Regions from separate parts of the Micromonospora sp. NPDC005172 genome, predicted to be linked through region 2. Evidence: riboswitches for the same ligand, from Rfam matches in the RefSeq annotation. Region 2 holds a riboswitch; each other region holds the start of a gene.
What was found. Region 2 has a riboswitch for S-adenosylmethionine ahead of ABZV06_RS26365 (ABC transporter substrate-binding protein). Riboswitches for the same ligand answer to the same signal wherever they lie in the genome.

Region 1: another riboswitch for S-adenosylmethionine. It lies ahead of ABZV06_RS22040 (aminotransferase class V-fold PLP-dependent enzyme); the one in region 2 lies ahead of ABZV06_RS26365 (ABC transporter substrate-binding protein).
Region 3: another riboswitch for S-adenosylmethionine. It lies ahead of thrC (threonine synthase); the one in region 2 lies ahead of ABZV06_RS26365 (ABC transporter substrate-binding protein).

The regions. Positions count from the first base shown of each region.
Region 1 is NZ_JBEXIL010000034.1:10,591-21,305, forward strand. Features, by position in the region: gene ABZV06_RS22015 (hypothetical protein) at 1-355, shown strand, start outside; gene ABZV06_RS22020 (FAD-linked oxidase C-terminal domain-containing protein) at 366-1,766, opposite strand; gene ABZV06_RS22025 (DUF4031 domain-containing protein) at 1,823-2,098, shown strand; gene ABZV06_RS22030 (metal-dependent phosphohydrolase) at 2,076-2,726, opposite strand; gene ABZV06_RS22035 (FUSC family protein) at 2,834-4,069, shown strand; gene ABZV06_RS22040 (aminotransferase class V-fold PLP-dependent enzyme) at 4,079-5,347, opposite strand; SAM riboswitch class IV at 5,395-5,515, opposite strand; gene ABZV06_RS22045 (PrsW family intramembrane metalloprotease) at 5,539-7,017, shown strand; gene ABZV06_RS22050 (hypothetical protein) at 7,036-7,203, opposite strand; gene ABZV06_RS22055 (co-chaperone GroES) at 7,286-7,624, opposite strand; gene ABZV06_RS22060 (AI-2E family transporter) at 7,783-9,081, shown strand; gene ABZV06_RS22065 (ATP-dependent DNA helicase) at 9,305-10,715, opposite strand, start outside.
Region 2 is NZ_JBEXIL010000050.1:29,974-40,688, reverse strand. Features, by position in the region: gene ABZV06_RS26370 (amino acid transporter) at 1-1,850, shown strand, start outside; SAM riboswitch class IV at 1,937-2,048, shown strand; gene ABZV06_RS26365 (ABC transporter substrate-binding protein) at 2,401-3,228, shown strand; gene ABZV06_RS26360 (amino acid ABC transporter permease) at 3,274-4,053, shown strand; gene ABZV06_RS26355 (amino acid ABC transporter ATP-binding protein) at 4,050-4,796, shown strand; gene ABZV06_RS26350 (hypothetical protein) at 4,824-6,122, opposite strand; gene ABZV06_RS26345 (Na+/H+ antiporter) at 6,258-7,832, opposite strand; gene ABZV06_RS26340 (BTAD domain-containing putative transcriptional regulator) at 7,948-10,715, opposite strand, start outside.
Region 3 is NZ_JBEXIL010000020.1:751-9,423, reverse strand. Features, by position in the region: gene ABZV06_RS16155 (plasmid pRiA4b ORF-3 family protein) at 1-1,078, opposite strand, end outside; gene ABZV06_RS16150 (hypothetical protein) at 1,053-1,349, opposite strand; gene ABZV06_RS16145 (hypothetical protein) at 1,572-2,126, opposite strand; gene ABZV06_RS16140 (GntR family transcriptional regulator) at 2,379-2,621, shown strand; gene ABZV06_RS16135 (DoxX family protein) at 2,893-3,336, shown strand; gene ABZV06_RS16130 (metalloregulator ArsR/SmtB family transcription factor) at 3,407-3,712, opposite strand; gene ABZV06_RS16125 (DMT family transporter) at 3,802-4,770, shown strand; SAM riboswitch class I at 4,838-4,973, shown strand; gene thrC (threonine synthase) at 4,984-6,270, shown strand; gene ABZV06_RS16115 (GNAT family N-acetyltransferase) at 6,507-7,526, shown strand; gene paaN (phenylacetic acid degradation protein PaaN) at 7,578-8,673, shown strand, end outside.

The DNA.
Region 1 (10,715 bases), on a different contig from region 2:
GGTCAGCCTGCTTCAGCGCCTCGGCGCCGACGCCCCGCTGCGTACCCTGAGTGTCGAGCGGGACGGCTCGTGGCAGTGCCTCGACTGTGCCGGCGACGGGGTCACCTCCCGGGGCAGGCTGGCGCCGGAGCAGACCGAGCGGCTTCAGGTGCTCCTCGCCGATCCTCGGCTCGCCGAGGAGACCGACCAGGTCCGGCGGTACCGGACCACCTGTATCGACGCGCTGACGTCGAGCCTGCTCACCTCGTCCGGGCTGATCAGCTCGCAGGACTGCCCCGGCGAGGAACGCCCGCCGGTGGCCGGCGAGATCCTGTTGCTGCTCACCCAGGCGACGCCCGCCGAGGTCCAGGGCTGAGGGCAGCCCGTCAGAGCACTTTGCCGGGATTGAGCAGGCCGGTCGGGTCCAGTGCCGACTTGATCGCCTGGTGGACCCGGACGCCGACCGGGCCGATCTCCTGCGCCAGCCAACCCCGCTTGAGCAGGCCCACCCCGTGCTCGCCCGTGCAGGTGCCGCCCAGGTCCAGGCCGAGCCGCATGATCTCGTCGAACGCCCGGCGACCCCGCTCCACGCTCGCCGGATCGGCCCGGTCCACGACGATGTTCGGGTGCATGTTGCCGTCCCCGGCGTGCCCCACCACGCCGATCGGCACGTCGCAGTCCGCCGCGATCCGGGCCACCCCGTCGAGCAGCGCGGCGAGCGCGCCCCGCGGCACCGCCACGTCGTCGATCACCAGACCGCCGCTGCCACCCGGGTGGGTCTCGGCGGCGAACTTCTCCATCGCCGGGTGGGCGAGCCGGCGGGCCTGCAACAACGCCGCTGCCTCCAGCGCATCGGTGGCCGCGTAGACCTCCTCGGCGCCGGCCGCCTCGCACACCTCGGCCAGCGCGGCCAGGTCGTCGGCCGCCCGGCCACCGGTGTCGGCGGCGGCCAGCAGCAGGGCCTGCGCGTCGGTTCGCAGACCCATCGGCTGGTACGCCTCGATCGCCCGCAGGTGCGTCTGGTCGAGCAGTTCCAGCAGGCTCGGCGTGAGACCCCGGGCGGCGATCTGGGCCACCGCCGTGCCGGCCGCCGCCGTGGAGCCGAAGACCGCCACCAGGGTCAGCGACTCGGCCGGGGCGGGCCGCAGCGCCACGGTCACCTCGGTGATCACGCCGAGGGTTCCCTCCGAGCCGACGAAGAGCCGGGTCAGGTCGTAGCCCGCGACCCCCTTGGCGGTACGCCGACCGGTGCGCAGCACCTCGCCGGAGGCGAGCACCACCTCCAGGCCGAGCACGTACTCGGTGGTCACGCCGTACTTCACGCAGCACATGCCGCCGGCGTTGGTGGCCACGTTGCCGCCGATGGTGGACGACTCCCAGGAGCCGGGGTCCGGCGGGTACCAGAGGCCCTGCTTGGCGACCGCCCCGGCAAGCGCGGCGTTGACGACGCCCGGCTGGACGACGGCGATCCGGCTCACCGGGTCGATCTCCCGGATCTCGTCCATCGCGACGGTGCTGAGCACCACCGAACCGTCCACCGCGTTCGCCGCGCCGGCCAGCCCGGTCCGCGCACCCTGGGGCACGACCGGTACGCCGTACCGTGCCGCCGCCCGGATCACCGCGACCACCTGCTCGGTGGTGCGGGGGCGGGTCACCACCAGGGGTACGCCGGCGGCGCACAGGTCGGCCTCGTCGCGCTGGTGCACGCGCAGCAGGTCCGGGTCGGTGAGCACGGCGTTCTCGCCCAGGGCGGCGCGCAGGTCGTCGAGGAGTCCGGTGGGGGCCATGCCGCCGAGGCTAGGTCGCCGGCCACCGATCATCAACGCGAGCTAGCCTCGGCGGCATGCTCTACCTGGACCGGCCGGCGTGGCCGGCGCGCGGTCGGCTGTGGTCGCACCTGATCAGCGACGTCTCCTACGCCGAGTTGCACGCCTTCGCGGAGGCGCTGGGCGCGCCCCGGCGCGGCTTCGACCGGGACCACTACGACATCCCTGCCGACCGGTTCGCGTCGGCGGTGTGGCTCGGTGCCCGGGTGGTGCCGAGCCGGGAGCTGGTCCGGTTGCTCCGCGACGCCGGTCTGCGTCGCCCGAAGCACCTCAGTGCGCCGTCGACCCGGTGAGAGTGGCCAGCTCCCGGCCCAGGTTGGCCCGGGCGGGCGCTTCCCACCGCGCGACGAGCGGCGGTAGCCGGAACAGCGTGGGTAGCTCCAGTAGCCCGGTGAGCACGGCGGCCCGTCCGCTCCGGAAGGCCGGCTCGGGCACGTGGGCGTACTCCCGTCGGATCGCCGCGGCATAGCGGTCGTAGGCGGCCGGCGGGCCGGCCAGCACGGCGAGGTCCGCGTCGCAGAGCAGGGCACCATCGGCGTCGTCCGGCGTGACCCGGTGCCCGGCGGTGAGCAGGACCAGCCGGCGGACCTCGGCGACGGCGGGCGCCGGCACCCCGAGCCCGGTGAGCAGACTCTCGGCCAGCGCCGCGCTGTCCCGTTCGTTGGCGTCGCCGGCGGCCCGTGGGTCGTAGACCGCGTCGTGGCACCAGGCCGCCAACCGGACCAGATCCGGCCGCCCGGCCAGCCCGGCGTGGCGGTCCACCACATCGAGGACGACGCCCAGGTGCGCGACGGTGTGGTAGTGCCGGTGCGGCTCCCCCCAGCGGGCGAGTAGCTGTTCACCGGCCCGGATGATGCGCTCGTCGGGTTTCGCACCGGCGGCGTGGGCCGCCGCCCGCCACCGGTCCAGCAGATCCGCCACCGCCCGAGTCTGCCGCATCCGCTCGCGCGGCACGCGCACGGGAGGATTCAGCGGCCCTGCCACGGGTAGTCGCGCCCATGGCGGCGGCCCGGGACAAGAGACCTCCGATGGTGCGGCGTGCCCCGCTGCGCGATGGACTGGTGGATGTCGACGGGGCGCGGATCGCGGAGGCCACCGAGCAGCTCCGGCACCGCGGCCGGGCCACCCTGCACGACCGGCTGCACCGGGTACGGATGGCCGGTGGGCTGGCCGTGCAGGCTGGTCTGGCCGCCGGCCTGGCGTACCTCGTCTCGCACAAGGTGCTCGGCAATCCGCAGCCGGTCTTCGCGCCGATCTCCGCCGTCGGCACGCTGGCCGCGTCGGTGGGCCAGCGCTTCCGCCGGACCGTGGAGCTGATCGTCGGTGTGGGCGTCGGGGTATTCGTCGGTGACCTGCTGATCTACTTCCTCGGCACCGGCGCGTGGCAGCTCGGCCTGGTGGTCACCGTGGCGATCCTGCTCACCATCTTCGCCGGCGCGAGCGTGGCCATCGTCATCCAGGCGGCGGCCACGGCGGTGCTGATCGTGACGCTGAGCCCGTCGACCCAGAACCTGGAGATCCCCCGCTTCGTCGACGCGTTCCTCGGCGGCGGGGTCGCCCTGCTGGTGACGGCTGTGCTGCTGCCGCTGAACCCGCTCCGAGTGATCAACCGGGCCGCCCGGCCGGCGCTGGACCTGCTCGCGGCGCAACTCGACGCCACCGCCGACGGATTGCGCGCGCGGGATCGCGCCGGCATCCAGCGGGCGCTGGAACGGCTGCGCAACAACAAGGACGAGCTGGCGACCCTGTCCGAGGCGATCGAGGGGGCGAAGGAGACGGCCACCCTGTCACCGGCCCGCTGGCACCGTCGCAGCGAACTCACCCACTACGCGGAGGCGGCCGACCCGATCGACCGCGCGATGCGCAACTCCGGCACGCTGATCCGCCGGTCCGTCACCCTGATCGAGGACGACGAGCCGGTGCCCGAGACCATGCCGGACGCGATCGGCCACCTCGCCGAGTCGGTCCGGCTGCTCAAGCACGAGTTCGCGGTGGGTGAGGAGCCGCAGCAGGCGCGGGAGCGGTCGCTGCGGGCCGTCAGCGAGGCCGGGCGGGCGTACGGCGCAGGGGTCGGCTTCTCCGGCAGCGTCGTGGTCGCCCAGATCCGTACCACGGCCAGTGACCTGCTGGTGGCCTCCGGGATCGAGCAGGAGGAGGCGAACCGCTGCATCCGGATCTCCTTCGGGGAACAGGAGCGGCCGGTCGGCGAACCGGCCGAGCCGGGCGAGGCGCCGAAACCACCCACCGCCCCGCCGGTCGGCTGAGCACGGGGCTCAGGCCAGCTCGGCGAGCGCCGCGAGCAGCCGGTCGACCTGGGCGGCGGTGCTGCCCAGACCGATGCTGGCGCGCAGCGCGGTCGCTGGAAGATCCCTTCGGCCGGTACGCGCGGCAGCCTCGCCGAGCAGCCGCCGGGCCAGCGGATGGGCACAGAACAACCCGTCGCGTACGCCGATCCGGTGCTCGGAGGCGAGCCGCGCGGCTACCGTCGCGGAGTCCTGACCGGCGACCACGAACGACACGATGCCGACCCGGGGCGCGTCCGCGTCGAAGGTCCGCAGCTCCACCACGTGCGGCAGGGCGGCGAGGCCGTCGCGCAGCCGAGCCAGCAACGCCTGCTCACGGGCGTGCAGCGCGACCCGGTCGGCGTCGGCCAGCGCCGCGCACACCGCCGCCAGCGCCACCGCGCCCAACAGGTTCGGGGTGCCGGCCTCGTGCCGGGCCGGGCCGGTCGCCCAGGTCACGTCATGGGTGGCCGGCCCGACGTTGCTGGTGGCACCGCCGCCGACGAGGTACGGCGGGGCGGCGTCCAGCCAGTCCGCCCGGCCGACGAGCACACCCGCGCCGAACGGGGCGTACAGCTTGTGGCCGGAGACGGCCAGGTAGTCCACGTCGAGCGCGTGCAGGTCGACCGGGGCGTGTGGGGCGAGCTGCGCGGCGTCGAGGACGATCCGGGCGCCGTGCCGGTGGGCCACCCGGGCCAGCTCGGCGACCGGCCACAGCTCACCCGTCACGTTGCTCGCCCCGGTGACCGCGACCAGCACCGGCAGCGTGGGGTTGCTGTCGCGGCGCAGCTCGGTCAGGGCGGCGGCGAGAGCGCGTACCGCCCCGGCCGGGTCGGCGGGCACCGGCAGGCGTACCGAGCCGCGCGGCCAGGGCAGCAGGTTCGCGTGGTGCTCACCGGCGAAGGTGACCACAGTCGTGCCAGCGGGCAACGACCGGGCCAACAGGTTGAGGGCGTCGGTGGTGTTCCGAGTGAAGATCACGTGGTCGTCGGCACGCGCGCCGAAGAAGTCGCCGACCGTCTGCCGGGCCCGCTCGTACGCCAGGGTGCAGCGCCGCGACAGCGCTCCCGCGCCCCGGTGCACGCTGGCGTACCAGGGGAGCAGTTCGGTGACCGCGTCGGCCGCGGCCCGCGCGCACGGCGCGGTGGCCGCGTAGTCGAGGTTGATCTCGCCGGGTACGCCGAGCACGTCGAGCGCCGCCGACGGCGCGGACGCGACGGCGGGCAGGCTGGGCAGCGAGGGTACGAGAGTGACGGACACGCCGGAACCTCCGGGGTCAGGGACCCCGGGTGTGCCTGTCGGGACGGGGTCCGCGCTTGCCCAGCACGCCGATCGGGCTGGGCCCGGTCATCACCCGGGGCACCCCACCGCGAACTCGACGAGGGTTGCCGGCCAGCAAGCCGGGGCTTGACGCTGGCGCTCGTGACCTGCCGGCAGCATAGCGGCTGTGGATGCGCCCGGACCAGCCGGCGGCGGATGGCTACGCTGACCGCATGGCCGACACCCCGCCCGGTGCACCCCTGCCGTCGCCGCCGCACACGCCCGCGGCCCCGCCCGCCGGCTCGTCACCCGGGATGCCGCCGCGCCGCTTCGGCTGGGTGCGGTTCCTGGTGCTGGCCGGGGTGGTGCTGCTCATCGCCGCGTGCGCGGTCTTCATGGTGTTCACCCTCGGCCAGTCGCTGGGCGTACAGGCGCTGCTGGTCGGGGTGGTCGCCGCGATCCTGCCGGTGCCGGTGCTCGTCGCCTGCTTCCTCTGGCTCGACCGTTACGAACCGGAACCCCTGAAATATCTGATCTTCTGCTTCGCCTGGGGCGCGTTCGTCTCCACGGCCGCCTCGCTGAACGTGAACGAGTTCGCCGCCGGACGCTTCGCGGACTGGGGACTGCCGGATGCGCTGACCGGCGTGCTGGTGGCACCGTTCATCGAGGAGCTGACCAAGGCCCTCGGCCCGATCCTGCTGCTGATCTTCCGCCGCCGGGAGTGGTCCGGGATCACCGACGGCCTGGTCTACTGCGGGCTCTCCGCAGTCGGCTTCGCCATGGTGGAGAACATCCTCTACCTGGGCGGATACGGCTACGCGGCCGGTGCCGACCGGTACGGTCCGGCGACCGGTACCCAGCAGGTGATCGCCATCTTCATCGTGCGGATCCTCCTCTTCGGGTTCGCCCATCCCCTCTTCACCTCGATGACCGGTGTCGGCCTCGGGGTGGCCTCCCGTACCGCCGACCGGCGTGTCCGGGTGCTGGCCCCGATCGCCGGCCTGCTGCTGGCGATGATGCTGCACGGGACGTGGAACCTGCTGCCGACGCTGACCCAGGCCACCGGCGAGGCAGTGATCATGCTGTACGGCTTCCTGGGCCTGATGGTGCCGGTGTTCTTCGGCGTGGTCGGGCTGGCCGTGTGGTTGCGCGCCTGGGAGGGACGGCTCACCGAGCGGACGCTGCCCGACTACGTACGCGCCGGCTGGTTGAGCCCGCCCGAGGTGGCCGCTCTGAGCAGCCTGGGTCGTCGGCACGCCGCCCGGAGCTGGGCGCGCCGCGTCGCCGGGGACGCCGGGGCGCGGGCGATGCGCGGATACCAGCTCGCGGCGACCCGGCTGGCCCTGCTGCGCGACGGGACGCTGCGCGGTCTCGACCGCAAACCGGCCGACCGGGAGCGGACCGCCGTCGAGGAACGTCAACTGCTGGAGGCGATCACGGCGTACCGGTCGTACTTCGTGGGCCGCGATCCGCAGGCCCCGGCCGGCGTCTGGGACGGCAGCCAGTACCACCTGCGCTTCCCGGACGGTACGCGGCGATCGGTCGCCGCGCCCGACGAGCCGGTGGTGCCCATCCCGGTGGTGCTCGCCCCGCCGCCCCCGGTCAACCACCCGCCGGCCGGCTGGCATGAACTACGCCCCGCCGCGCCGTGGCCGCACGGTCACGCCTGAGCGCGGCCGGGCGGCGGGTCAGGTCATCAGCGTGGTGAGGAAGTCGCCGAGCCCCTGGGCCATCGCCATGAGCGCGACCCCGATCCCCTTGAACAACTGCGCGGCACCGTCCGGGCGGAACGCCATGAAGTAGATCAGGAACGCGACGCTGCCCCAGGTCAGCAGCTTCTTGACGAATACCGGCATCGTCCCTCCCCAGGGCCACGGTCGCCGGCTGGCTTCCCGTCGTACGCGCCGACAAACGGCGCGACCGCGCTCGGGGGGAGGTCTACAGGTAGAGGCCGGTGGAGTCGTTCTCCACCCGTACGGCGGCCACGGCGTGCACGTCGCGCTCGCGCAGCAGCACGTACCCGCGGCCGTGCAACTCGACCTCGGAACGCTCGTCCGGGTCGAAGAGCACCCGATCGCCGGAGACGATGGCGCGGACGTTCGGCCCCACACCCACGGCGGTCGCCCAAGCGAGGCGCTTGCCGACCGCGGCGGTCGCCGGGATGACGATGCCAGCGGTGGAGCGACGCTCGCCCTCGCTGCCGTCCATCCGCACCAGCACACGATCGTGCAGCAGGCGGATGGGCAGGCCGGAGTCGAGATCCTGGTCGGCGGTCACGGGGCAGACGCTACCGTGTCGCAGGTGACCGGCTGCCGGTGGTTACGCCCACGGCGATGCGGGCATTGTGTGGCGGAACTGCCCTACGGTGTCGGGAACGGACGTATGCTGTCCGACCTGTCGCCCTGGGCGGACGACTCTTCTGCCAGGAGGTGCGCTTGAGCCGCTTCGAGCAGGTACGCGGGCGGCTGCGCCGCGCCTACCAGTCAGGACAGAAGTCGGTGAGCATCGCTGAGCAGACCCCGGGCGACGCCCCGGAGACGCCGGGAGTGGCCTCGCCGGCCATCCCTGGGCCCGTCGCACCGGCGAAGGCCACGGTCGTCGGCGCGGAGCCTCCGGTGGACCTGCACAGCTCGACGTCCAGCCGGGACGACGCCGACGTGCCGCACGGCCTACGGATCGCCGCCGCCTGGTGCTGGCGGCTGATCGTGATCGGTGTGGTGGCCTGGGCGCTGCTCCGGATCGTCGGCACGGTCCGGATCGTGATCATCCCGTTGGCCATCGCGATGCTGCTCTCGGCACTGCTCGCGCCGGCCGTGGGCTGGCTGCTGCGCGCCCGGCTACCCCGTTCGATGGCGACGGCAGTGGTGCTGGTCGGCGGCCTGGCGGCCGTCATCGGCACGCTCACCCTGGTGGTCAACGAGTTCATCCAGGGCGTACCGGAGCTGAGCGAGAAGTCGTCGCAGGGTGTCCGGCAGATCCAGAACTGGCTGAAGACGGGTCCGCTGCACCTGTCCGACACCCAGCTCGACCGCTACATCGACGAGGCGCAGGGCTGGATCAACGACAACACCTCGAAGTTCACCAGCGGCGCGCTGAGCACCGCGGCGACGCTGGCGGAGGTGCTGACCGGCACGCTACTGGTGCTGTTCGCGACGTTCTTCTTCCTGCGCGACGGCAACAAGATCTGGCGTTTCGTCGTACGGCTGCTGCCGGTGGCCGCCCGCTGGAAGGTCGACGACGCCGGCCGGGCCGCCTGGCAGACCCTCGTCGCGTACGTCCGTGCGACCGTGCTGGTCGCCTTCATCGACGCCGTCGGTATCGGCATCTTCCTGGTCGTCTTCGACGTGCCGTTCGCCTTCCCGCTGGCGGCGCTGGTGTTCCTCGGCGCGTTCATCCCGATCGTCGGCGCGGCGCTCTCCGGAGGCGTGGCCGTGCTGGTGGCGCTCGTCGACAGCGGCCCGGTCACCGCGCTGATCATCCTGGGTGCGGTGATCGGTGTGCAGCAGGTGGAGGGGCACATTCTCCAGCCCCTCATCATGGGTCGGGCGGTGGCCATCCACCCGCTCGCGGTGATCATCGGGATCGCGGCGGGAGTGGTGCTCGCGGGTATCACCGGCGCGCTGGTCTCCGTGCCGCTGATCGCGGTGCTGAACACCGCGGTACGCCGACTGGCCGCCCGCACGGTCCCGGACACCCCACCAGACGCCGTAGTAGTCGCCTCCCAAGCCCCCTAACCCGCCCCGCCCCCGCCCTACCCCGCGCCCCCCGCGCCCCCCGCGCCCCCACGCTCCCCACGCCCCCGCGCTCCCCACGCCTCCCCGCTCCGCGATCTTGCACTTTCTGTCGCGGCATAGAGGGCATACCGTGCTAAATCAACCACAGAAACCGCAAGATCGGCGGGGTGCGGGGTGCGGGGTGCGGGGTGCGGGGTGCGGGGTGCGGGGTGTGGGTGGGGGGTCAGGTGGTGGCGAGGCGCTTTAGGGCGCCTCGGGCCACCTCGGGGCGGGTCGTGTACCAGAACGGGGGTAGCGACCGGCGTAGGAACGGCCCGTAGCCCCGGGCGGTCTCCAGGCGCGAGTCGAGCACCGCGACGACGCCCTTGTCGCCGGTAGCCCGGATGAGCCGGCCCACTCCCTGTGCGAGGCGTACCGCGGCGATCGGCACGCTGACCGCCGCGAACCCGGAGCCGCCGCCCGCGTCGACGGCTGCGGCGCGGGCCGCCGCGAGCGGTTCGTCGGGGCGTGGGAAGGGCAGCCGGTCGATGACCACGAGCTGGCAGGCGTCGCCCGGTACGTCCACTCCCTGCCAGAGCGACATCACCCCGAACAGGCAGCTGGACTGCTCCTCGCGGAACCGGCGGACCAGCAGCGGCAGCGCCTCCTCGCCCTGCAACAACACCGGCAGGTCGGTCCGCGCGCGCAGCAGCTCCGCCGCCTGCGTCGCGGCCCGCCGGGAGGAGAAGAGCCCGAGAGTACGACCACCGAGCGCCTCGACGAGACCGAGCAGTTCCTCACCGGCCGCGTCGGGCAGGCCGGAGACGCTGGGTCGGGGCAGGTGCGCGGCGACGTACAGGATGCCCTGCCGCGCGTAGTCGAACGGCGAGCCGACGTCCAGTGACCGCCAGCCCGGCCCCTCGGTCGCGGGGATGGTGGTGGCGTCGGCCAGCCGGCGGCCCGGTGTCTCGGCGGCCGGGCGGCCCGCGCCGGTGCGGGCGGCCATCGTGGCGGCAGCCGGTGACGCCGGGACCGGCGGCGCGTCCAGGCCGAGGGCACGGGCCACCGTGTCGAACCGGCCGCCGAGCGCCAGGGTGGCCGAGGTGGCGACCACTGTGCGCTCGTCGTACAGGTGGGCGGCGAGAGTGCCGGCGACCGAGAGGGGCGCGACGACAAGTGCCCGACGGTTGCCACTGTCGTTCTTCTCCACCCAGGCCACGTCGTGGTCGGCCTCTTCGAGGAGCCGCTGCGCGGTGGTGGACAGGTCGTCCATGGCGGCCTTGGCCTGCTGCTTGCGGACCGGGTCGGGATCGTCCGACTTGATGTCGCCGATCGCGTCCAGGGCGGCGCGGGTGGCCGAGTCGAGCAGAGTGCACGCTTGGTGCAGCGGCGTCGGCAGGCCGGCGGTGAGTCGACCGGCCGGCGCCTCGGCGAGCCCGACGGCGAGGGCGTCACCGGCGGCGGTGAGCGCGTCGGCCGTCTCCGGTTTCAGCAGCGGCCGGGCGCGTCGGGTGGACCGGTCGATCATCTCCGGCACCAGTTCGGCCTGGGCGGCCGAGGAGACACGGTCGGCCAGCTCGTGCGCCTCGTCGACGATGAGCAGCTTGTGTGGCGGGACGATGTGCCGGTCGGCCAGCATGTCCACCGCGAGGAGA
Region 2 (10,715 bases):
GACCACGGGAGGAGCGGCACCACCCGTGGTGGAAGGTGATGTGCCTGACCGGCGTCGACTACTTCTCGACGCTGGGCTACCAGCCGGGCATCGCGGCGCTGGCGGCCGGGGCGCTCTCGCCGGTGGCGACGCTGGTGCTGGTGCTGGTCACCGTGCTGGGCGCGCTGCCGGTCTACCGTCGGGTGGCGGTGGAGAGCCCGCACGGTGAGGGCTCGATCGCGATGCTCGTACGCCTGCTCAGCTACTGGCCGGGCAAGCTGTTCGTGCTGGTGCTGCTGGGCTTCGCGGCCACCGACTTCATCATCACCATCACCCTGTCCGCGGCCGACGCGACCGCCCACATCGACGAGAACCCGTTCCTGCCCGGCGGGCTCAAGGGTCACGAGGTCGTGCTCACGCTGCTGCTCGTGGCCCTGCTCGGCGCGGTGTTCCTCAAGGGGTTCGGCGAGGCCATCGGGATCGCCGTCGTCCTCGTCGCGGTCTACCTGTCGCTGAACGCGGTGGTGATCGCCGACGCGCTGTGGCGGGTGGTGAACCACCCCAGCGCGGTCGGGGACTGGAGCACCGCGCTGCGCACCGGGCACGGCGACCCGCTGATGGTCGTCGCGCTGTCCCTGCTGGTGTTCCCGAAGCTGGCGCTGGGCCTGTCCGGCTTCGAGACCGGGGTGGCGGTGATGCCGCACATCCGGGGGGACCGCCAGGACTCGGAGGATCGGCCGCTGGGCCGCATCCGGGGCGCGCGGCGGTTGCTCACCACCGCCGCCGCGACGATGAGCGTCTTCCTGATCACCAGCAGCGTCACTACCACCGTGCTGATCCCGCCCGAGGCGTTCCGGCCGGGCGGGGCCGCCAACGGCCGGGCGTTGGCCTACCTGGCCCACCAGCACCTCGGAGGGGTGTTCGGCACGGTCTACGACCTCTCCACCATCGGAATCCTCTGGTTCGCGGGGGCGTCCGCGATGGCCGGGCTGCTCAACCTCGTACCCCGGTATCTGCCCCGCTACGGCATGGCGCCGACGTGGGCCCGCGCGGTCCGGCCGCTGGTGCTGGTGTTCACCGGGGTGGCGTTCCTGATCACGGTCGTCTTCTCCGCCAGCGTCGACGCGCAGGGCGGCGCGTACGCGACCGGGGTCCTGGTGTTGATCACCTCGGCGGCGACGGCCGTGACGCTCGCGGCGCGGCGGCGGCGTCAGCGCGGTCGCGCGGTCGCGTTCGGGGTCATCGCCGTGGTGTTCGTCTACACCACCGTGGCGAACGTGGTGCAGCGTCCCGACGGTGTGAAGATCGCCGCCTGTTTCATCGGCGCGATGATCGTGGTGTCGGCGCTGTCACGCGTGCTGCGGGCGTTCGAGCTGCGGGTCGACCACGTCGAGCTCGACGAGGTGGCGACCGGCATGATCGACGAGCGCGCCGGACGTCGCATCCGCCTGATCGCGCACGAGCCGGAGCGCCGCGACCTGACGGAGTACCGCGACAAGCTGGCCCAGACCATGGCGGACAACGACTTCCCCGACGACAGCGACGTGATCTTCGTCGAGGTCCGGGTCACCGATCCGTCGGACTTCGAGACCGGATTGCTGGTGCGTGGCAGCGTGGCGCACGACCGCTTCCCGGTGCTCAGCCTGGCCAGTTCCTCGGTGCCCAACGCGCTGGCCGCGCTGCTGCTGGAGATCCGCGACCGCAGCGCGCGACGCCCGCACATCTACTTCGAGTGGACCGAGGGCGGCCCGGCCCGCAACGTGCTGCGCTACCTGGCGTTCGGGCAGGGCGAGATCGCCTCGGTCACCCGGGAGATCCTGCGCCGCCAGGAGCCGGACCAGACGCGCCGGCCGCACGTGCACGCAGGTTGACCTGCTCGTCGGGCGCAGGCCAGGGCTGGTGAGCGTGGTCATATCGGCTGGACGACCGACCGGTGGCTGCTGCTAGCCTCGGCGCAGGTCATGAGCGCCAGCGACAAGCCCCGGCTCGCTGGCCGGCAACCCTCCTCCGCGGTGGGGTGCCCCGGGTGAAGACCAGGCACCGGCAGGACGTCGGTGCAAGCGTGGCCTGGCACCCAGGTCAGCACCAAGACCCGGGAGACCTCATGCACATCCTCAGCCTCACGCCACCGGCCGTCCGGCGCATGCCGGCCCTGACCCGGCGTCGGCACGTGGACCTGATGCGAATGCGCAGCGCGGCGTGTACCGCCGCCTGAAGCGCTAACCCCTCCCCTCTCGCCCGCCTCCCGGGCACCCACCCATCCGCGCGACCCCTCGCGTCGATCATGAAGTTGTTGCCCGTCCGACCGGCGTGTCGGGGCAACAACTTCATGATCGACGGGGTCGACCTGTTCTTTTGGAGATGACTGTGCGTTTTCTTGGTCGATTTGTTGTTGTTGGCGCGGTTCTTGTTGCTGGTGGGTTGAGTGGCTGCGGGGGTGGGGGTGGTGGCTCGGCGGCGGGTAGTGGTGGCAGCAACCCGTACGGTCTGGCGCAGCCGGGTGTGCTGCGGGCCGGCACGCTGACCGACGCGCCGCCCAACGTGTACCTCAAGGACGGTAAGTTCACCGGCTTCGACAACGACCTGCTGACCGCCGTGGCCGGCAAGCTCGGCCTGCGGGTCGAGTTCGTCGGTACCGACTTCTCCGCGCTGCTGTCCCAGGTCAACAACCACAAGTTCGACGTCGGCAGCTCCTCGATCACCATCACCGAGGCGCGCAAGAAAACCGTCGACTTCGGCAACGGGTACGACTTCGGCTACTTCGGCCTGGACGTCCCGGCCGGTTCACCGATCACCGGGTTCGACCAGCTCGCCGGCAAGCGGGTCGTGGTGGTGCAGGGCACGGTCCAGGACGACTACGCCACCGGCAAGCAGCTCGACCCGGTGCGTGTACCGGACTACAACGGCGCGATCAACCAGCTCAAGGCGGGCACCGCCGACGCCTGGATCGCACCGGCCGAGATCGGCGAGAAGTCGGCCGCCGACAGCAACGGCAAGATCACTGTGGCGGCCAAGGAGCTCAGCCCCGCCCCGACCGCGTACGCCGTCGCCAAGGATGGCGACAAGCTGCGCGAGGCGCTGAACAAGGGCCTCGACGAGGTGATCGCCGACGGCACGTGGAGCCGGTTGCAGGCCCAGTACTACCCGGGGCGACCGATCCCGGCCGACTTCACCCCGGGCAGCGGCAAGGCGGCGGCCCCGGCCACGCCGTCCGGGTCGGCGCAGCCGTCCGCCTCGACGGCGTCCTGAGCGACAAGCGGTGACGAGCGAGCGGGACGGTAGGAGAGGCGAACGATGGATCCGTTGAGCACCCTGTGGGAGACGTTCTTCGACGCCGACGCGATGCGCGAGGCGCTGCCCGAGATGCTGACCGTCGGGCTGCCCAACACCCTGATCCTGGCCGTCTCCGCCGCCCTGCTCGGCACGGTGCTGGGTCTGCTGCTGGCCGTGGCCGGCATCTCCCGTAGTCGGTGGCTGCGCTGGCCCGCGCGGGTCTACACCGACGTGTTCCGGGGGCTGCCGGCCGCGGCGACGATCCTGCTGATCGGCGTCGGGCTGGCCCCGCTGGGCATGCAGGTCTGGGGACCGGAACCGTACCCGCTGGGCATCCTCGCGCTGTCACTGATCGCCGCCGCGTACATCGGGGAGATTTTCCGCTCCGGCATCCAGTCGGTGGAGGCAGCGCAGTTGGAGGGCGCGCGGGCGCTCGGCTTCTCCTGGGCCGACGCGATGCGGCTGGTGATCATCCCGCAGGGCATCCGGCGGGTGCTGCCCGCCTGGGTCAACCAGCTCATCGCGCTGATCAAGGACTCCAGCCTGGTGTACTTCCTCGGTCTGGTGGCCAGCCAGCGGGAGTTGTTCCGCATCGGGCAGGACTACGCGGCCACCACCGGCAACGAGTCCGCGCTGCTGCTGGCGGGTCTGTTCTACCTGGCGTTGACCGTCCCGCTGACGCACGTCGTCAACGCGATCGACCGGCGGTTGCGCCACGGCCGGCCCACCACCGCACCCGCGGACGACGAGGACGAGGACGACCCAGAGCTGACTGGCATCCAGGAAGGAGACCGGCGATGACCACCACCGCGACCACCACCTCGGTCAGCGTCGACGCGCGTGACGTCCACCTGGCCTTCGGGTCGAATCGCGTGCTGCGCGGCGTCGACCTCAGCGTGCCGCGCGGCGCGACGGCCTGCGTGATCGGCCCGTCCGGTTCGGGCAAGTCCACTCTGCTGCGTACGCTCAACCGACTGATCGAGCCGGACCGGGGCGACGTCCTGCTGGACGGGCGCAGCGTGCTGCGCGACGACCCGGACGCGCTGCGCCAGCGGGTGGGCATGGTGTTCCAGCAGTTCAACCTCTTCCCGCACATGAGCGTGCTGCGCAACGTCACATTGGCGCTGCGTCGGCTCCGCAAACTCGGCGAGGACGAGGCTGTCCAGGTCGCCCGCGCGCAGTTGGAGCTGGTGGGGCTCGCCGGTAAGGCCGACGCCCGGCCCTCGCAGCTCTCCGGTGGTCAGCAGCAGCGGGTGGCGATCGCCCGGGCGTTGGCGCTGCGACCCGAGGTGATGCTCTTCGACGAAGCCACCTCGGCACTCGACCCGGAGCTGGTCAAGGGGGTCCTCGGGGTGATGGCCGACCTGTCCGCCGCCGGGATGACCATGGTGGTGGTCACGCACGAGATGGGCTTCGCCCGGCAGGTCGCCGACACCGTCGCCTTCATGGACCGGGGTGTCGTGCTGGAGGCCGGCCCGCCGGAGCAGATCTTCGAGGGAGCCGAGCATCCCCGGCTGCGTCGCTTCCTCGCCCAGGTGCTCTGAGCCCGTCGCCCAGGTGGCCGGCGGCGCTCAGCCGGCCTGGTGGCGCAGGTGTGCGGCGAACGCCTTCAGATCACCGAGCAGCTCCAGGATGGCGTTGCGGTAGGCGACCGACGCCCAGAGGTGCAGCTCCTCGTCGTCCAGTCCGCCGAACGCGAGCGACAGCGCCTTGCGTCGACGCCGGTCGAGCACCTTGTGCGGGCGGGCCAGGAGGTCGCCCTCGCGCCGCAACGCCTGGAGGTAGGCGGCCACCGCCTCCTGATAGTGCCGCCCGGCGACCCTCTCCAGCAGGGTGAACTCGAAGACGTTCAACGCCGCCTCGGAATCCCAGTAGGCGCTGTCGCGCACCGGCGCGCTCGCCACGTGCCGGCCCATGGCGTGGCGGGCCTCGTAGAGCAGCAGCACGCCCCGGCCGGTGGTGCTCAGCGGTCGGCGGGGTGCCGGCAGCCGCAGCGTCCGCACCGGCGCGGCCGCGGTCAGGTCCACCGCGCTGGCGTACGTCGGCATGCGCTGCGTCGCCGACGCCGACTCGGGCAGCAGGCAGGCCCGCTCCTGATACGGCACCGGACCCCGGCCGGGAGGCAGGGCGCGTACCGTCGCGTCGTGCAGCTCGCTGAGCGGCCGGTCGTCCGGGGCGCGGCCCGGTGGCAGCGTGAGCACGAGACCGTTGGCGCCGGGCACCGGCACGCCCAACACGCAGGAGTTGCGCAGGAACGCCCAGGTCGCCGCCGCCTCGCGAATGCCGCTCGCCACAGCCTGGGCGTCGGCGCGCCAGTCCTGGGCGATCCGTAGCCGTTGCGCCAGGTCGGCGGTCGCCGCGCCGTCGTGCGGATACAGCTCCCGAACGGCCCGGGGCAGCGACCCGGGGCGCAGCGCCAGCGGGTCGCCGGTGGGCGGGGGCGCGGCGTGCCTGGAGCAGTCGGCGTCGGAGTGCGGGTCACCGTCGACCGCGTGGCAGTCGCCCAACCAGCTCGCGCCGGGAGGACCGGCCGGACGGGCGAACGCCAGGTGAGGCAACCGGCCGGTACGCAGGACCGTCTCGTACTGCGGTCGGGCTCGCCCGGCACGCAGCACGTCCAGCGGCAGCACGGGTGCCAGCGTCACCACGGCGGTGAGGACGACGCAGTGCGGGCAGGCGTCGCGTACCCGGTAGCGACGGAGGTGGTCCAGACCGGGCTGCTCCCACTGGACACCGATGACGGCGTCGTCCTGCGCCATCAGATAGAGGAACTCGGTGGCGACACGCTCACGGGTGACCGAGGCCAGTTCGTCGAGGAACTGCCGTTCGGTGACCACCCTCGGGTCGGCCGCGCTCGCACCGGTGGCCATGGGCACCCCCTCACCGACCGAGCACATCGACGAACGCCGAAACGAGCTCCACCGTACCCGTCGACGACCTGGCCGAGCGCCCCGTTCCTGCGTGCGGCGGTGTCACGAATGCGTCAGGCCGGGAGCTGCCGCCGCTCAGTCGTTGGGTCCGCGCCCCAGCAGCCGGATCTCCTCGTTGTCCAGCGCCGACTGAAGCTCCTGGAGTACCAGGTCGTCGATCTCCCGGTTGTCGCGCAGCCGGGTCAGCTCCTGTCGCTTGTGGGCGAGGACGGCGAGACGCAGCCGGCGTTCCAGCCGACGTTCCTCGGCGGTTCGGCCGCCGGTCTCGTTGAGGTCCTCCAGGTGCCGCTGGTATTCGGCCCGCAGACGGTGGACGGACTCGTCCTCGGCGCCGACCTCGGCGGCGACCTGGGGCAGGGCGTCCAGGCCGGCCTGGGTCGCGCGTCGGCGGGCGTGTCGGGCCTCGTCGACGCGCTCGGGGTCGCCGGACAGCCCCGCCCAGCGCACCACCAGCGGCAGCGTGGTGCCCTGCACCAGCATGATCAGGACGATCACCAGCGCGGTGACGAAGATGATCAGATCTCGCTCGACCACCGGCCGCCCGGCGACCGTCATCGTCGGGACGGCCAGCGCGGCGGCGAGTGAGACGGCGCCCCGGAACCCGGACCAGCCCGCGACCGTGCCGACCCGCCAACTCGACGTGCCGCCCTCCTGCTCCGCCATCCGACGACGTCGTAGCCTCGCCGACTGCGCCGTGAGGTAGACGAAGCCGAGCCGGGTGACCACCACGGCGAGCGTGACCGCGAGCACGATCAGCACGGCCCGCGGCGGCGAGGTGCTGACGATGCCGCGCACCGCCCGGGGGATCTGCGTGCCGAGCAGCACGAACAGCCCACCGTTGATCAGGAACGTGGACAGGTCCCAGAACGCGTACGCCAGCACCCGCGACCGGGCGCGGATCACCCGTGGGCCGGCGTACGCGAGGACCAGACCGGCGACCACGACCGCCAGCACACCGCTGGCGTGCACCGCGCTGGCGAGCAGGAAGGCGCCGAACGGGGTCAGGACGCTCAGCGCGCCCTCGCGCAGCGGATCGTCGAGCCGCTTGCGGATCAACACCACGATGACGCCCACCAGCAGACCGGCGACCAGGCCGCCGAGGCTGGCCCCGACGAACTCCTCGCCGATGCCCAGCGCCCCCGGCTCCGCGCTCTGGGTGAGCAGGCCCACGGTCACCGCGAAGACCACCAGGGCGGTTCCGTCGTTGATCAGGCTCTCGGCGTGCAGGGTGGTGAGGAGCTTGCGGGGCAGCCGTTTGGCCAGACCGGTCACCGCGGCGGCGTCGGTCGGCGCGAGGACCGCGCCGAGCACCCAGGCGGCGGCGGGGTTCACGCCGAACGCCTGGGCGGTCAGGGAGACGGTGATCATGGTGAGGACCACGAGCACCACGGCGAGCAGCCCGATCACCGGCAGGTTCGCCCGGATCTCCCGCAGGCTGATGGTGAGGCTCTCCCGGTAGAGGATCGCCGGCAGGAAGATCAGCAGCACCAGGTCCGGTTCCAGGACCACGTCCGACAGCGGCGGCGCGAGCCCGAGCAGCACCCCGAATGCGATGAGCAGCACCGGCGGCGCGACCCGGTAGCGGCCGCCGAGGGTGGTGCCGATCAGGACGGTGACGCCCAGCACCACGATCAGCACGAGCCCCTGCACGGCGTACCCCCTCGATCCCGGCCGACGGCGGAGGCCGGCGGTTCCATCTGACCGCACACCGGTGGCCGGTTCCACAGGAACGGACAAGTCCCCTGCCGGCCGAGCGCGGTAGCGCTCAGGTCGCGTCGGCGGCGCGGACGCGCGCGGTGAGCAGGCGGGCGGTCCGGCGATGCCGGGCCGCCTCCTCGTCGTCGCCCAGCGCGGCGGCGAGGTCGGCAAGGTGCCCGGCGACCGGGCCGGCGGTGAGCACCCCGCTGCCGGCGGCCAGTTCGGCGGCGGCCGGCCGGAGCGCGGCGGCGACGCGCCGGATGGTGGGAAGGTCACCCACGGCGAGTGCCGCCCGGGCGACCAGGCACAGTCGCACCTCCCGCAGCAGGTCGTGCGGCCCGTCCGGGAGGGCCCGCAGCGCCGCCGTGGCGGCGGTGCGGTCGCCGCAGTGGGCGAGCAGCAGCGGTCGGACCCACGGCTCGTGCGGACCCCAGTCCAGACCGGCCCAGTCCTCGCCGCCGAGACCGTCGACGGGCCGCCCGTCGGCGGGCACCAACCGGTCACCCGCCGGAAGCGTCGCGGGGTCGCCGACGGTCTCCGCCAGGCGCAGGCCGAGCAGGGCGAGCGGCAGCAGCCCCTGGGCCAGGCCCGGCATGCCGTCGGTCGGCAGCCGCTGGGCGGCACTCCGGTACGCGGTCGCCGCCGCGTGCCGGTCACCGACCCACGCCTGACGTAGCGCGGCGTACCAGCCGGTGAAGACACCGACCAGCGGCAGCTCGTACCGCTGCGCGAGGCGGTCGGCGGCCCGCGCGTGCTCGTCCGCGCCGCTCCGGTCGGCGCGCGCGCAGCACGCTTGGAGCAGGATGAGGTGACCCAGCACCTCGAAGGTCACCAGTTGTCCCCCGGCGGCGAGGTCGACCAGCTCGACGCCGATCCGGGCCCGGGCCTCGGCCAGCCCGACCCGGTCGAAGGCGTGCATGAAGCGCGCGTTGAGCGCGAAGGCCAGCAGCCCGGGGTCGGCGAGGGTCCGGGCGATCCGCTCGGCCTCGGCGGCGGCCCGGCGGCCACGGTCACCGGTGGCGCCCCGCAGTTCCAGCGCGAGGGTGCTCAGCAGCCGACTGCGCTGCGCCGAGCCGGCCGGGCCGAGGCCGGTCAGGGCACGGTCGGCGGCGCGGACGATCCGCTCGGAGAGCTGGTCGTCGTCGTTGCGGGTCCAGATCGCGGGTACGTCGAACCCGGCCAGCACCTGCGCGGTCAGCCGGGGGTCACCGACCGTCTCGGCGTCGGCGATCGCCTCGGCGCGGTAGCGGCGCGCCTCGGCCAACCGACCCGTCACCGCCAGGCCGCGCCCGAGGCCGAGCAGAGCGCTCAACCGATCGCGCCGCTCGGTCCCCCCGGCCCGGTCGTACGCCTCGACGACCTGCGCCCACAGCCGGGTGGCCTCGTGCGGGTTGCCGTCGCGTTCGGCCTGTTCGGCGGCGGTACGGGCGTAACCGGCGGCCCGTTGGGCGGCGGCCGGCCCGCCGGCGGACAGCAGGTGGTGGGCGAGCGCGGCGGGGTCGACGGGCCGGTGCCTCTGCAACGCCTCGGCCACGGAGGCGTGCCAGGCAGCGCGGCGCGACGCGGACAGGTCGGCGTACAGCGTGTCGCGGACCAGGATGTGGGTGAACCGTAGCCGCCCGTCGGGTGCCCGCTCGGTCAGGAAACCGGCCTGCAACGCGCGGTCCACGGCGTCCAGCAGCACCGCCGGGTCCTCGGTCAGCGCGCCGAGCACGGCGGGGTCGACGTCCCGGCCGAGCACCGCCGCCTGCCGCAGCACGGTACGGGTCGGGGCGGGTAGCTGCGCGAGGCGGTGCCGGATGACGTCGCGCACCCCGGGCGGCACCGCCTCCAGCGCCGCGCCGCCCTCGTCGGCGTACAGCTGGGCCAGCTCCCGGACGAAGAACGGGTTACCCCCGCTGCGGTGGTGGATCAGCGCGACGGTGGTCGGGGGCAGCTCCGTGCCGGCGACGGCGCGGGCCAGCTCGCCGGTCTCCTCCGCGGACAGGCCGCCCAGGTACTCCCGCGTCGGTTCGAGCACGGCGGCACGGGCCAGGGCGGCGGTCAACGCCTCGGTGATCTCGGTGGCCCGGTACGTGCCCAGGACCAGCACCGGTCCGGTGGCGGGCTGCGGTCCGGTGAGCAGGGCGGTGAGCAGGTCCAACGTGTCACCGTCGGCACGGTGCAGATCGTCCAGGACCAGCAGCACCGGGCTACGGTCGGCGGCGGCGGAGAGCACCGAGGCCACCGCACGGTGCCGACGGAAGCGGGCCACGGCGGGGTCACCGGGGCCGTCGGTGACGGCGGGGTCACCGGGGCCGTCGGTGACGGCCGCTTTGCCGTCCGACGGCGCGCCGGCCAGCGAGGACGTCCCGCCCGAGCCGGTGAGCGCCTCGGTGATCTGGGTCCACGGCCAGGCCGCCGGGGCGCCCTCGTACTCGGGGCTGCGGCCCCACGCCGTGGTCCAGCCCTCGGCGGCGAGCTGTCGGGTCAGCGCCTCGGCCAGGGCCGTCTTGCCGGCGCCCGGGTCACCGCTGAGCAGGACGAGGGTGGGCTGCCCGGAACGGGTGGCGGCGTGGGCGGCGCGCCGCAGCCGCTCCCGCTCGGCGTCCCGCCCGACGAACGGCCGCCGCGACGCCGGCCCGCCGTCGGGTCCGGCTCCGGTCTGGGCCGCAACGGCCACCGTGGGGAGGTCGGTGAGGTGTGCGGCCTGCGCGAGGATGTCGGCCTCCAGGCGGCGCAGCTCGGGGCCCGGGTCCACCCCCAGCTCCGCCACCAGGACGTCGCGGGCCTCGCGGAGGGCCGCCAGCGCCTCGCCCTGTCGGCCGGCGCGGTAGCGGGCCAGCGCGAGCAGCC
Region 3 (8,673 bases), on a different contig from region 2:
GTTCCAGACGCCGCCAGATCGGGGGCTTCGCCCCCCGCAGACTCACCTTGAGTTGGTAGATGGGCGCGGCCGGCGCGGTTTTTCTCCGCTTCGCCGGCAGCTTCCGCCCAGCAGTGCGCCGTCGTGCGCGGGTTTGGATCTGCTGCGCCTGCCCGGCGATCTGGCTGATGATGTCCAGCAGTTCGAGGGTGGTCTGACGGGTGTCTGCGTCGTGCTCGGCTGGTGGGCGCGTCGGCTCGGGCAGCGTGCTGATCCGGGCTCGCAGCAGCAGCGCGAGCAGGTGGTAACCCGGCCCGTCCTCATCCTCGCCGTCGAACTCGTCGTCGAACTCCGCGGGGTCGCGTTCCTGGTCGTGGTCTGCGCGGGCGTCGAGGGCCCGTTCGACCTGCCACCGAAAGTCGGCCGGGTCCAACAGTTCCTCGGCGATCGTCAGACCGGCACGGCGGCCGTTCTGCTGGATGGTGGTGACAACCTCGGCCAGGGCGTCAGCGGGAAAGAACACGATATCGGCAGCCGCGTCACAGTGGAGGTGGTCGACGTGGACGACGAACCCGTACGAGCGCCCCGCCCGCTCGAAGGCGCAGACGAGCATGGAGGCGCTGCCCGCCGGGTCGGCGAACCGCCGACATGGGCCGACCCGCACGGGCTGGCGTAGCTCACTGGCCCAACTCGGCGCTTCGACGCCCGCGTCCATCAGACGCCGGGCGGCGGCCGCTGCGACGGTGCCCTCCCGGACGGCGTCGATCGCGAGCAGTACGGCGAGCGCCTCCGGCGTGCCGATCTCGGCAACGGCCGGCAGCATGCCATCGTTGAGAGCCTCGGTGAAGTCTTCGCCGGCAAGATCACCGGCGGACAGGAAATTCGCGGCAAACAACTCGGCCTCGACGGGATCGTCCGTCTTGATCAGGTGTGCACCCTCGCCGACCAGGTCGACGATGAAGCTCTGCGGGTCGACGTCGGCGCCCGAACACGCCGGGCAGTCGCACTGTTCGACGTCGGTGAGCTGGGCACGACGAACAACCTGCTGCCCGGACCGGCTGGGCTTGGCGCGCTTACGGCGGCGACTCTCGGGGCTCATCCGAGCATGTTTCCACGACCGCCCGGGTGGCTTCACACAACTCGCCGGGGTGGTCGGCGCGCAGCGCACAGCGGGCACCGCCGGGTAGGCGGTTGTCGCACCAGACGCGGGTACGCAGGAACTGCCGGTCCTCCTCGCTGAGCGTCGTCTCGCCGAAGTCGATGGCGAGCACATGACCGAGGGAGTGGCGCAGCGCCATGGCCAGCGCCGCAGCGTCGTCGATCCGGTGCAGGGTGGTCGGCAGGTGAATGATCCAGTGCGGTTCGGTCATCGGGACCACCGGTTGTTTGGTGCGGTCGAGACGGCGCGGACGAGCTGGGGAAGCAGTAGCCGGATGGGCTGGTAGATCACAGTGGACCGCCTTCCGTTCGATGCTGGTTGCGGGCGGCGCCGGGGCGGGCGGGGTCGGCCGGCACGCCCGCGCGTGACGTACCGGCCGGAGCTCAGCACCCACCCCGGGCCCTTTCCTTCCCACGCAGGTCCGCGGGCAGGTTCAGGTGGTGGCGGGTTCCGCGCCGGACAACCCGCCGGTGTACGACGTGAGCGCGGCGACCGCCGCGGAAAGGCTCTCGGTCATCAGCCCGAGCTGGTCGGCAGCCCGGTGCCACTGCCCGGCCGCGGTCTCGGTCGCCGGGTCGTTGGTCGAGTCGTGCTGGTCGGTGTCGAGGAGCTGCCGCCCAGCAGTGGTGATCCGGGCCGGGAGCGCGCCGATCCGGTTGGCCGCACCGGCCAACTGGTCTCGGACGGTGTCCAGCACCTCGACCAGAGCGCCGATGGTGGCCCGACCCTGATGGCCGGCGTCGGTGCGGAGCAGGTGGACGCCGTCACTGAGCTGCCGTTCCGCGTCACCGGCCAGGTCGAGCGCATCCTCGCCGCTGCGCCGCGCCAGCCGGATCGCCGGATGGGCGCAACCCGCCCCGGTCCGTTCCAGCAGCACAGCGGCGGCGGCGACGGCGAGGTACGTCTCGCGCAGCTCCGCCGTCACCTGCTCCACGGACCAGATCGCGCTCGCCGCCGGCACTTCCGTCTCGGTCTCCGACACGGTCACGGGTGGACTCCTCTCGTGGGGTTACGGGGGATGCCGGGGCAGCGCCACAACCAGCCCAGCTCGGGTCCTGGACCACCTTTGAGCGCTGCCCCGGCTTCAAACCGGGCAAAGCCCGGAGGGTGAACCAACCCTGGTGCCAACCCGGACGGCTCACCTTCATGCTATTGCACCTAGTGACATAGGTCAACCAAGTTGTTGAGGCGCGAACTCGTGTCGTGATCAGATGGGATTGCCAACCCGGAAGGAACACCGATGCCCGCAATCCCTTTGAGCTATGCAGACATCGCGGCTGACATCGCCGCCCGGATCAGGAGCGGGGAGTACGGGCCAGGTACCAAGATTCCGTCATACGCGCAGCTCAGTGACCTGTACTCGGTGTCGGTATCCACTGCGGCTCGCTCGGTGGCACTCTTACGCGATCGGGGTGTCGTTGTTGGCGCTCCGGGGCGGGGAGTGTTCGTTCCCGAGCCAGACTCTGACGAGGCCGACGGCTAAATAATGCGTAGGTCGGTAGCCGCTTGCCCCACATTCGGGGCAGCTCGACAGGGTGTGCGGGCACCACGCCAGCCGGTACGTTGAGGGTTCGGGAGCGCTCCCAATGCGCGAGAGTCACTGGGGTGTCGGTCAAATCAGGGCAAAGTCGCAATTACAGCATTGCGCCTCAGGTTCTCCCGCCGGGGATTTTCCCACTAGCAAAGAACTTATTAACATCGATGCCTTGAGGCCCCACCATGGAAGAGATCTGTTCCCTTCGATGGAGGTCTCCATGAACGTCTCTCGGCTCGGCGGGCCGATCCTGTCCCTGTTCCGCATCGTGATCGGCCTGCTGTTCACGCTGCACGGCCTCTCGTCGGTCTTCGGGTTGTTCGGCGGCAACCCGATGACCGGCAAGGCGGTACCGCTCGGCACCTGGCCGGGCTGGTGGGCCGCCCTGATCCAGCTCATCTGCGGCGCGCTGGTGCTGGTCGGACTCTTCGCCCGACCAGCCGCGCTTCTCGCGTCCGGCTCGATGGCGTACGCCTACTTCGTCGTGCACCAGCCGGACGGCCTGCTGCCGCTGTACAACGGCGGTGAGCAGGCGGCCCTCTTCTGCTGGTCGTTCCTGCTGGTCGCGGCGCTCGGGTCGGGCCCGTGGGCGCTCGACGCGCTGCTCTTCAAGCGGCGCGTCCAGGTGCCGTCGATGGCCGAGCCCAGCCCGGTGAACGCCTGACCGCACGCTCACTGCGCGTCGCCGGAGCCTAGGCGAATCGGCTCCGGCGACGCGCGCGTGGGTGCAGGGGTCAGGCCGTCGGTCGGGATGTGAGGACCGCGTCCAGGAGGCCGGGGTAGAGCGTGTCCACCTCGTCGCGGCGCAGTCGGACCAGGCGGCTCGTGCCGGCGGCCCGGGTGCGGGTCAGGCCGGCCTCGCGCAGCACCTTGAGGTGGTGGCTGCGGGTCGCCTTGGAGACGCCGAAGTCGAAGCTGCCGCAGGCGGCCTCACCGCCGTCGGCGAGCGCCCGGACGATCTGCAACCGCACGTCGTCGGCGAGTGCGGCCAGCACGGCGGTGACCGGTACGGCGGTCAGGTCGGGTTCGTGCAGCTCCATGTGACCAGTCTAACCCTTGTTCGACAACGATCGAACAACACCCTATGGTCGGTGTCGTTGGTTCGAAGATACTCGAACAGGAGCTGACGATGCGATCCCGCGCCGCCGCCTACCCATTGCTCGCCGCGCTCGCCTGGGGTGCGATGTTCCCGATCCTGGCCACCGCGCTGACCACTGTCGACCCGCTCAACCTGACCACCGCCCGCTATCTGTTCGCCGCCGTCATCCTGGTCGGCATCCTGCTGCTCCGCGAGGGGTCGGCCGCGCTGCGGCTCGGCGGTCGGGGAGCCGAGGTAATGGTGCTGGGCGTCGTCGGCTTCGCCGGTTTCAACCTGCTCACCAACCTGGCTCTCGAACACGCCGCCCCGCAGCAGGTCTCCCTCTTCGTGGCGACCACCCCGATCATCACCCAACTGGTGCGGTGGGCCCGGGACGGCGTACGACCGAAGCCCTTCCTGCTGGCCCTCTCCCTGGTGGCGCTCCTCGGAGTCGGCCTGGTGATCACCCGCGGGAGCCTGGCCGGGCTCGGCCAGTTCGGTCTCGGCGGCCTCATGATGATCGGCGCGGTGCTCGGCTGGGCCATCTACACCCACGGCGCGACCCGGTTCGGCGCCTGGTCGCCGCTGCGTTTCACCACGCTGACCGCGCTCGCCGGCACGGCCGCCATGCTGGCCGCGAGCATCGGCGCCGACGCCGTCGGGTGGCAGCACGCGCCGGCGGCCGCGGACCTCGTGGCGATCACCCCGCAACTGGCGTACGCCGTGCTCGTCGCCGCAGTCGTCGCGGTGCTGGCCTGGAACACCGGTGTGCAGCGGCTGGGCGCCGCCAACGCGGCCCTGTTCATGAACCTGGTCCCGGTGACCACCTTCGTCGTGCAGATCGCCCGTGGCTACCGTCCGGAGACGGTCGAGCTGGTCGGGGCGGCGATCACCATCGCCGCGCTGGTCGCCGCGAACCTCGCCGCGCGGACCCGTCCCCGGCCCTCGCCGCCGCCCCGGCCGACGGCGGTCACCGACCCCGGCGCGGTGGTCGACCCAGTGGCGGTGGCGCACCGCTGACCCACTGGCTGGGATGCCCGGTGGAGGCGCCGGGCAACGTTGCCTAGACTCGACGGCACAACTGCATACCTCATCCAGAGGGGCTGAGGGATACGGCCCGACGACGCCCCGGCAACCACCCCGCGCGCTCACCGCTGAGCGACCCGCGGGGCAGGTGCCAATTCCGTCCCCGCCGCACCGTGCGATGCGGGGAAAGATGAGAGGACCCTCGACATGACGTCGACGCTCGCCGCCTCCGGCATCGACACCTCCGCCAGCCCCGCCCGTGCCCTCGTCTGCCGCGCCTGTTCGGCCCGCTACCCGCTCGCCGCCCAGCACGCCTGCTACGAGTGTTTCGGCCCGCTGGAAGTCGACTACGACACCGCCGCGCTGGCCACCGTGACCCGCGAGCAGATCGAGGCCGGGCCGGACAACATCTGGCGGTACGCCGCGCTGCTGCCCGCCGGGCAGGACCCGGCCACCCGGGTCACCCTCGACCCGGGGCTGACCCCGCTGGTGGCGGCCCCGCACCTCGCCGCCGAGTTGGGCATCACCGCGCCGCTCTGGGTCAAGGACGACAGCGCCAACCCGACCCACTCGTTCAAGGACCGGGTCGTCTCGGTGGCGTTGACCGCCGCCAAGGCGCTCGGGTTCACCCGGTTCGCCTGCGCGTCCACCGGCAACCTGGCCAACTCGGTGGCCGCGCACGCCGCCCGCGCCGGCGTGCCCTCGATCGTCTTCATCCCCTCCGACCTGGAGCAGGGCAAGGTCATCACCACCGCCGTGTACGGCGGCGAACTGGTCGCCATCGACGGCTCCTACGACGACGTCAACCGGCTCTGCGGTGAGCTGGTGGAGACCGACGAGTTCGAGGACACGGCCTTCGTCAACGTGAACGTCCGCCCGTACTACGCGGAGGGTTCCAAGACCCTCGGCTACGAGGTGGCCGAGCAGCTGGGCTGGCGGATTCCCGCCCAGGTGGTGATCCCGATGGCCAGCGGCGAACTGCTCACCAAGATTGACAAGGCGTTCTCCGAGCTGGTCGAGATCGGCCTGGTCGACGCGCCGGCCGGCGGCTGGAAGGTCTTCGGCGCGCAGTCGGCCGGCTGCAACCCGATCGCCACGGCCCTGCACGCCGACACGGACACGATCATCCCGGTCAAGCCCACCGGCATCGCCAAGTCGCTCAACATCGGTGACCCGGCCGCCGGCCTCTACGCACTGGAGGCGGTGCGTCGCACCGGTGGCTGGATGGAGTACGCCGACGACGACGAGATCCGCGCCGGCATCCGCGACCTGGCCCGTACCACCGGGGTCTTCGCCGAGACGGCGGGCGGCGTGACCGCGGCAGTGTTGCGCAAGCTGGTCGAGTCCGGCCGGCTCGACCCGACGGCGGAGACGGTCGTCTTCAACACCGGCGAGGGTCTGAAGACCATCGACGCCGTGGCCGCACAGGTCGGGCCGACCCACCACATCAAGCCGTCCCTGCGTGCCGCCCGGGACGCGGGGCTTCTGGGCTGAATCCGCCCGGTGACTGGGTTTTCGCTGTGAGTGTGGAAAACCCGCCGCTCAGGACTTGACGGCAGGAACCGGACGGCGCAAGATGCTCCGTGCGGGAGGGCATTTCGCCGAAGACTTTTGAAGTTCTTGCGACCCAACGCCGGAGGCGTTGTGCGAATGCCCCTCCCGACCACGTCCGACAGGGCCAGCGAATAATCGCTGGCCCTGTCGCTTTTGCGGCTGTCAGGCTCACCGGCATGAGCATCACGATCGTGCCGTTCGACGGCACCGACCGGGCCGCGGTCGACGAGGCGTACCGGATCGGAGCGGCGGCCACCGAGGCCGACCTGCCCGACTTCCCACCGTCCTGCCGGCAACGCTTCGACGGGTTCTTCCACGCCCCGATGCCCGGCACCCGCTCGCTCTGGGCGCTGGCCCGCCTGGACGGTACGCCCGCCGGTTACCTCCAGCTCGACCTGCCGCAGCTCGACAACACCGACAACGCCACCGCCGAGCTGAAGGTCCATCCGGACCTGCGGCGTCGTGGTGTCGGCCGGGCCCTGCACGAGTACGGGGTACGCCTGCTGCGCCAGCACGACCGCAAACGGGTGACGGCGATGACGGTCTCCGCGCTGCCCGGCGGTCCGGCCCGACCGGTGGCGGGTCACGCGTTCGCCGCCGCGATGGGCGCGCACTCCGCGCTGGCCGAGGTGCGTCGCCGGCTGACCATCGCCGACATCGACCGGCTCGCGCTGCGGGCGGCCCTGGCCGACGCGCAGCCCCACGCCGAGGGCTACCGGTCCGTCTCCTGGCAGGGCACCACCCCACCCGAGTACGTCGCGGACGTCGCCTACCTGGACGGCCGGCTCATGACGGACGCGCCGCTGGGCGACGTGCAGTGGGAACCGGAACAGGTCGACGCCGAGCGCATCCGGGGCAACGAGCGCGCCCTGGACGCCCGGGGTAGGCGGCGCTACCACCTCGGGATGCTGCACGAGGCGTCGGGCCGGCTGGTCGCCTGGACCCTGCTCGACGTGGGCGCCTCCGTCGACTGGCACGCGTTCCAGCAGATCACCATCGTCGACCCGACCCACCGTGGCCACCGGCTGGGCCTCATCGCCAAGGCGGAGAACCTGCACCATCTGCTCACCCACGAGCCCGCGGTACGCGTCGTCGACACCTGGAACGCGGCCAGCAACAGCTACATGGTGGCGATCAACGAGCAGCTCGGCTTCCGCCCGGTGGACGCCTGGGACAACTGGCAGCTCACCCTCTGACGGGTATCCGCCCCTACTGCTCGCCGACCGGGCTGTTGCATGATGGCGGGCATGACGGAGACCCCGCATTCCCTGTACGACAGGCACGCCGACACCCTCAACCGTGCGCTGACCGCGATCACGGAGCGGGGCTACTGGTCCGCCTATCCCGAGTCCCCCAGCCCCCGCGTGTACGGCGAGACCGCCGCCGCCGACGGCAAGGCCGCCTTCGAGGCGTACCTCGGTGGTGACTTTCCGCTCGATCAGCCCGGCGCTGGCGGGCGGATCGCCACCGAGACGAGCCCGTTCGGGGTCGACCTGGCGGTGCGGTACCCGCACGCCGGCACCGACGAGCTGGTCACCGCCGCCTCCGCCGCGCTGCCGGCGTGGCGCGACGCCGGTCCGCAGGCCCGGGTGGGTGTCTGCCTGGAAATCCTCGACCGGCTGCACAAGCACATCTTCGAGCTGGCCAACGCGGTGCAGTTCACCAGCGGGCAGGCGTTCGTGATGGCGTTCCAGGCCGGCGGCGCGCACGCGCTGGACCGGGCGCTGGAGGCGCTGGCGTACGCGTACGCCGAGATGACCCGGCACCCGGGCACCGCCGGTTGGGAGAAGGCCGCCGGCAAGGGCGACCCGCTGCGGATGACCAAGACGTTCCACGTGGTCCCCCGTGGTGTGGCGCTGGTGATCGGGTGCAACACCTTCCCGACGTGGAACTCGTACCCCGGGCTGTTCGCCTCGCTGGTCACCGGCAACCCGGTGATCGTGAAGCCACACCCGCGCGCGGTGCTGCCGCTCGCGATCACCGTGAAGTACGCGCGGGAGGTCCTCGCGGAGGCCGGCTTCGACCCGAACCTGATCCTGCTGGCCGCCGAGGCGCCGGGCGAGAAGCTCGCCAGCGACCTGGCGCTGCACCGGTCCGTCAAGATTGTCGACTTCACCGGCTCCACCGAGTACGGCGACTGGCTGGAGACGCACGCCCGGCAGGCGTCGGTCTACACCGAGAAGGCCGGCCTCAACACCGTGGTGATCGACTCCACCGACGACTTCACCGGCATGTGCCGCAACCTTGGTTTCACCCTGACCCTCTACAGCGGTCAGATGTGTACCACCTCGCAGAACATCCTCATCCCGGCCGGGGGCATCGAGACCGACCAGGGGCACAAGA